2 regions of the Blastomonas sp. CCH9-A1 genome follow, and region 1 is predicted to be linked to the other one. Evidence: predicted binding sites of a transcription regulator. Region 1 holds the regulator's gene; the other holds the start of a gene.
What was found. The regulator LexA, encoded in region 1, represses DNA repair genes until DNA is damaged. The targets are predictions, from matches to a motif close to GTTCCNCNCTTGTTCT.
Positions count from the first base shown of each region.

Region 2: a site for LexA is predicted at 1,385-1,400, ahead of uvrA (excinuclease ABC subunit UvrA). Genes of this name have one in related genera too.

Region 1 covers NZ_LSHM01000043.1:96,646-100,057, reverse strand. The annotation lists gene AX725_RS13615 (thiol-disulfide oxidoreductase DCC family protein) at 44-403, shown strand; gene AX725_RS13610 (FAD-binding domain-containing protein) at 400-1,596, shown strand; gene lexA (transcriptional repressor LexA) at 1,665-2,387, opposite strand; gene AX725_RS13600 (molybdopterin molybdotransferase MoeA) at 2,475-3,412, opposite strand, start outside.
Region 2 covers NZ_LSHM01000057.1:135,042-138,453, reverse strand. The annotation lists gene uvrA (excinuclease ABC subunit UvrA) at 1-1,372, opposite strand, end outside; gene AX725_RS15590 (hypothetical protein) at 1,570-2,022, shown strand; gene AX725_RS15585 (sensor histidine kinase) at 2,050-3,412, opposite strand, start outside.

The DNA of each region.
Region 1 (3,412 bases):
CTATCTTCGACACGAGACAGCAGAAAACGGGGCCGCGCACGGAATGAGGGACAAGCTTGAAGTCTGGTATGACGGCGCGTGCCCGCTCTGTACGCGCGAAATCGCGCTGATGCGGCGGCTCGACCGGCGCGGGGCGATCGACTTCATCGACGTATCGACGCCGGGCGGCTCTTGCCCGATCGATCGCACGGCGCTGCTCGAACGCTTCCATGCGCGCGAAAATGGCGTGATGCTCTCTGGCGCAGCGGCCTTTGCGGCGATGTGGCGTGCCATTCCCCTGCTGCGACCGCTCGGTCTCATCGCGCGCTGGAAACCGGTGCTGGCGATGCTCGAGCGTGCCTATCTGCGCTTTCTCACGATCAGACCACGCCTGCAGGGCCTGCTGCGCGAGCGGCGGGTATGAGCGGGATGTTCGAACCGACGCGCGCGGCGGGCCTTGCGCGGATGAATGCCTTCGTGCCGCACGCGGGCCGCGCCTATGCCGAGGGGCGCAACAGCGATCTCGGGCCCGGTCGGCCCAGCGCGGTGTCGCAGCTTTCACCCTGGCTGCGCTATCGCCTGCTGAACGAGCAGGAAGTGTGCGCGGCGGTGCTGGAACGGCATTCGCTCGCGGCGGCGGAGAAATATGTGCAGGAGGTGCTGTGGCGCACCTATTGGAAGGGCTGGCTCGAGATGCGGCCCGGCATCTGGGAGCGCTTCCTCGTCGAGCGCGACGAGCAGCACGAGCGGCTGCGCAATGTCCGCGCGCTGGAACAGGCGGAAGCGGGCCGCACCGGCATCGAGGGCTTCGATGACTGGGCGCGCGAGCTGGTCGAGACGGGGTATCTGCACAACCACGCACGCATGTGGTTCGCCTCGATCTGGATCTTCACGCTGCGCCTGCCCTGGACCCTGGGCGCGGATTTCTTCCTGCGCCATCTGATCGATGCCGATGCGGCGAGCAATACCCTGTCCTGGCGCTGGGTCGCGGGCTTGCAGACGGCGGGCAAGACCTATCTCGCCACGGCCGACAATATCGCGCGCTATACCGGGGGGCGGTTTGCGCCGAAGGGCCTGGCGGAAATCGCCGAGCCGCTGACCGAAGCACCGGTACCTGCCGCAGCGCCCTTGCCTGCGGCAGGATCGGCCAGGGGTGCGCCGGCGCTGCTGCTGATCACCAGCGAGGACATGCACCCGGATGATGCGGTGCTCCGCGAGGTTGATATCTGCGGCACCTGCATCGCTGCCGATCCGGCGTTGCTCTGGGGTGAAAAGGCGCGCGGCTTCGTTGCGGATGCTGCGCACGACATGGCTGCGTCGCTTGGCGAAACCGGCAGGGCACCGGTGAAGCGGATAGATGCCCTGAATGCCGAGGCGATCGTGCAGGCGTCGCGTGAGGCGGGCGTCAACCGGGTGGTGACGCCTTATGCCCCGGTCGGCCCGGTCGCGACGCGGCTGACGGAAATCGCCAAGGCGCTGGCGGGCGAAGGGATCGAACTCGTCCAGGTGCGCCGGGCATGGGACGACACCTTCTGGCCGCACGCGCGCAAGGGCTTCTTCCCGTTCAAGCAGCATATGGGGCGGCTGCTCGAGGATATGGGGCTCACCCGCACCTGAGCCGCTTCGAGGGGAGCGGCCCGCCCATTCCGACGCGGACCCGACGCTCGCCGGGCCCGTATTCAGGATCAGTGATAGCGGCGCAGCAGGCCGGCGAGCTTGCCCTGCACCTGCACCTCGTGCGGCGCATAATATTGCGGTGCATACGAAGCATTGGCAGGATCGAGCCGGATGCGGCCGTTCTCGCGGCGCAGATATTTGAGCGTCGCCTCCTCGCCGCGCACCAGCGCGACCACGATCTCGCCGTCGCGCGCGGTTTCGGTGCGCTTGATCAACGCAAAGTCGCCATCGAGAATGCCCGCCTCGACCATCGAGTCCCCAGACACTTCGAGCGCATAATGCTCGCCCGCGCCGAGCAGGGCGGCGGGAACAGGCAGGATCTCGGTGCCCTCGAACGCCTCGATCGGCGCACCGGCGGCGATGCGGCCGTGCAGCGGAATTTCGAGCACATTGCTGTTCGCAGGCTCCGGCAACACCGCCTTGCGCACCGCGTCCATGCTGACGACATTGCTCCGCGCGGCATCGGCGCGCGCGGCGGCAGCAGCGGCGAGCTCCTTCTCGCGCGGCTTCACGCTCGCCTCTGGCAGCTTCAGGATTTCGAGTGCGCGCGCCCGGTTGGGAAGACGGCGAATGAAGCCGCGTTCCTCGAGCGCGCTGACCAGCCGGTGCACGCCCGACTTGGACTTGAGATCGAGCGCTTCCTTCATTTCCTCGAACGAAGGCGAGACGCCATCGGCCTCCAGCCGTTCCTGGATGAAGCGGATCAGGTCATGTTGCTTGCGGGTCAGCATCGCCGATGTTCCTTTTCTGCGCCGAACCTGCGTTCGAACGAATACGGAACAATTACGAAACAAAGACGGTCAGGTCAAGAGCTTGTGTCAAGTCCCGTGGCAAAGCGCGATATAATCGATCGGATCGCCGATTTTGGCCTCCGGCGCATCGATTGGCCGGACCACCAGCGCATCCGCCTGAAGCAGCGCCGATAGCGCTCCGCTGTCCTGATTGCTCAGCCGGATGAGCGCGCCATCGTGGAAGCGCGCACGCACGAAATCCTGGCGCGGGCCGTTCGCCGGGAAGGGTTCGCCTGCGATCGCCTGGGAGGTGGCAGGGACAAGCTGTTGATAACCCAAAAGCTTGCGCACCAGCGGCAGCAGCAGCAACGTCGCAGTGACATAGGCCGAGACCGGATTGCCCGGCAGGCCGAGCACGATCGCATCGCCCAGACGTCCGACCATCACCGGTTTGCCTGGTCGCATCGCGATCCGCCAGAAATCGACCGTTCCGCCGCTGTCGAGCAATGCGGGCTGGATGAGGTCGTGATCGCCGACCGATGCGCCGCCGGTGGTGACGATGATATCGGCCTGGCTGTGCTCGAGCAGCGCCGCGGCGATGGTGGCGCGGTCATCGGGCAGCAGCGGCGGGACGATCAGATCGCAGGGTAGGGAAGACAGCAGCGCAGCGAGCATCACGCCATTGCTCGCGGGGATATGCGCGGGTGAGGGGAGCGGGTTTCCGGGTGGGACAAGCTCGTCGCCGGTGCTGAGGATCGCGATGCGCGGGCGGCGGTGGACGGCGAGCGCGCCGTGCCCTGCCATCGCGGCAAGCGCGATCAGCCGCGCGTCGATGATCGCACCCGCATCAGCGAGTTGCGTCCCGTTTGCGAAATCATGGCCTGCGCGGCGGATATGCGCGCCGGGAGCTGCGGGGCCATCGCCGGTGAGCGTCAGCCGGTCACCCTCGCGCGCGACGTCTTCCTGCACCACGACGCAATCTGCGCCATCGGGGATCATCGCGCCCGTCGAAATGCGCGCGGCCT
Region 2 (3,412 bases), on a different contig from region 1:
AGGGCTGCGCGGTCTGATACTTGCTCAGTTCCTCGCGCATCCAGGCGCTGTCGGTCTGCAGCATGCGGCGGTTCAGATTGCCGATCACGCCTTCGAACGGCTTCTTGACCTCATAGCTCTTGCGCCCGTCCTGAAAGCGCAGCGTCACCGGCTTGCCCGCCGTGCCGTGCAGGATGATCAGCCGCGCCTCGCCGGGCAGGTCCTGCCATGGCGTATCGAGCGAGAAACCGAATTCGCGCGCCAGGCTGGCCAACACCTGCATGTAATAGGGCGAGGGCGGGTTTGATTTCGCCCAGGGCACGATCGCGCCCTTCTTGAGGCTCAGTTCCTCGTTGGGGACGACCAGCTGCGGGTCGAAATACATCTTCTCGCCAAGGCCATCGCAAGCGGGGCAGGCGCCTTGCGGCGCATTGAACGAGAACAGCCGCGGTTCGATCGCCTCGATGGTAAAGCCCGATACAGGACAGGCGAAGCGTTCGGAAAAGATGATGCGGTTGTCGGGGATGCCCGCGTTCTTCATGCCCTTTTGCGCCCTCTCCCCTTTAGGGGGGAGGGTTGGGAGGGGGGCAGGCGCATCGGATGCATTTTCCCCTCTCCCTCCGCCGCTGCGCGGCTCCTCCCTCTCCCCTGAAGGGGAGAGGGCATTTACCGTCCCATCGGCCAGATCCACATAGGCCAGCCCATCGGAGAGCTTGAGCGCGGTCTCGAAACTGTCGGCCAGCCGTGTCTCGATGCCCTCACGCACCGCCATGCGGTCGACGACGACCTCGATGTCATGCTTGTATTTCTTGTCGAGCGCAGGCGCGGCGTCGATCTCGTACATCTCGCCGTCGATGCGTACGCGGGTGAAACCGGCTTTCTGCCACTCGGCCAGTTCCTTGCGATATTCGCCCTTGCGACCACGCACGACGGGCGCGAGCAGATAGAAGCGCGTGCCTTCGGGTAGTGCCATTACGCGGTCGACCATCATGCTGACGGTCTGCGCGGTGATCGGCAGGCCGGTCGCGGGCGAATAAGGCACGCCGACGCGTGCCCAGAGCAGGCGCATGTAATCGTAGATTTCAGTGACGGTCGCGACCGTCGAGCGCGGATTGCGGCTGGTGGTCTTCTGCTCGATGCTGATCGCGGGGCTCAACCCGTCGATATGCTCGACATCGGGCTTCTGCATCATCTCGAGGAACTGGCGCGCATAGGCCGAGAGCGACTCGACATAGCGCCGCTGACCCTCGGCATAGATGGTATCGAACGCCAGGCTCGACTTGCCGCTGCCAGAAAGCCCGGTGATGACGATCAGCTGATCGCGCGGCAGATCAATGTCCACGCCCTTGAGATTATGTTCGCGCGCGCCGCGCACAGAGATGTGAGTGAGCATGAACGGCCTTATGTTCTATTGATGTTCCGCTGGCAAGCGGCAGAAAGCACGGTGCGGCGCTGGAGCCGGGTCGCGGGCGGAACATGGTGCTGCGGCACGCTGGCTGCAAGGGCGCGGCGTGCGACGAATGGAACCGCTTTGAGCGATGATCGTAGCCGTGTTAATCGAGATCAACTTTGTCTTGAGGGAATATGATGATGACTTTTCGCCCGTTCAGCCGCGCCTCGCTGGCCATCGCTTTGACTGCTTCGGCGCTCGCCATGCCCGCTTTCGCACAGCAGGCCAGTGCCCCCGCCGCCGCTGAGCCCGATAGCGGATCCATGGAGCCGTCGCCCGTTACCCGCAATCCGAGCACGCCCGCGGAACAGGCGGAGCGCGAAGCCGCCAATGCTGCGCAGGTGCAAGCGTCGAACGCACAGCTCGCGCAGAATGCCGCCAATCTCGCGAATTACGAGGCGCGCCGTTCCAGCTACGAAAACCAGATGAAGCTGTACGAGAATACGGTCGATTCGCGCGCGCGGGCCGAGTCCGAATATGCCGAGGTGAAGAAGCTCTACGACGCCATCTACACGCAGTGGGAAGCCGATGTTGCCGCCTGCAACGCTGGCGACCGCAAGCGCTGTGCGCAGGCGCCCGTCACGCCAAAATGAACTGGGGCGCGCCTCGTGGCGCGCGCCCTATATTTTCGGCAACACCAAGGTAAAGCGCGCCCCCTGTCCGGGCGCGCTTTCTACTGTCAGGTCGCCCTGCATCGCGAGCGCCAGCCGCCGCGATATGTACAGGCCGAGGCCACTGCCGCCGTCGCCGCTACGGCCCAGCCGCTCCCATTTGTTGAACAGCCGCTGCTGATCTTCTTCCGAAAGCCCGGGTCCCTGATCGGCGACGGTCACGCTGGCCCAATCCGGACCCTCGTCGAGCCGCAGCCAGATCATCGATCCATCGGGCGCGTAATTGATGGCATTGCCCAGCAGATTGAGCAGGACCTGAAGCACGCGTCGGAATTCGCCGGTCGCAGCCAGGCTTTCGTCCTCGGCAGGCTTGTCGATCCGGATCGAGCGGTCGGCGGCCTTGAGCGCGAGAAGACCCGCTGCGCGCCGGGCGAGATCGGCAAGATCGACCGGTTCGCTCGCAGCGCTGAACCCGCTGGCTTCGATCGCTTCCAGATCCGCCAGATCGTCGATCAGCGCCAGCAGGTGTCGTCCGGCTGAGGCGATATCTCCAGCATAGCCGGCATAATCCGAACGCAACGGTCCCTCGAGCCGACCACCGATGGTCTCGGCATTGGCGATGATCCGTCCGATCGGCTGGCGCAGCGCCGGTCCGATCTGGCTGCCGAACATATGCGCGAGGCGTTCGCCATCGAACAGCGGCGGGGGGGAAGGGGCGGCTTGCGGCTCCGGTGCGGCGGGCGCTTCGGTCAGTTGCAGGTTCCATCCGGCGCCAGCATCGCTGCGAGAGCGATACAGGGTCCAGCACCGGGGGTCGCCGATCAGGCGGACGCGCACGCCGTTGTGACAATCCGCCAGCACCAGCGGCGCGCCATCCTCGGTCGCGATCAGCGCGCCCACGGGCTTCAGCGTGACGCGCTCGGCATCCCAGTGAGCCGGCAGCGTCACCATATCCTGCACATGCAGGATGCGGCCGAGCGGATCGACGCGAATATCCACGCTTGTCTCGGAAGAAGGCACGAAGATGGGCAGCGGGGCGGCAGGTCCGGCTTCGGGCAGCGGTCTTTCTCGCCACTGGCTGATCCGGAGATCGATCCCTTGCGTACCCGGTTCGCAGTCGCACCACAGATCGACCGATTCCTTCGGGCCGATAATCGTCAGCGGTCGCGACAGGCGCATGCCCAGCCGCATCGCGTGGCGGGCCAGATCGAGCAGCGCGGGAATGGCGAGCACCTCGCCCTCTGCACCACCGAGCGCCTTGTGCAGCTCAGCCACCCGGGCGTCGGCATGCAGCAGCCGCCCGTCGCGATCAATCTTCACGACGTGTGGGGAATCGGCCTTGGCGCTTGCCGGGCCTGCCTCCGAAGGATTG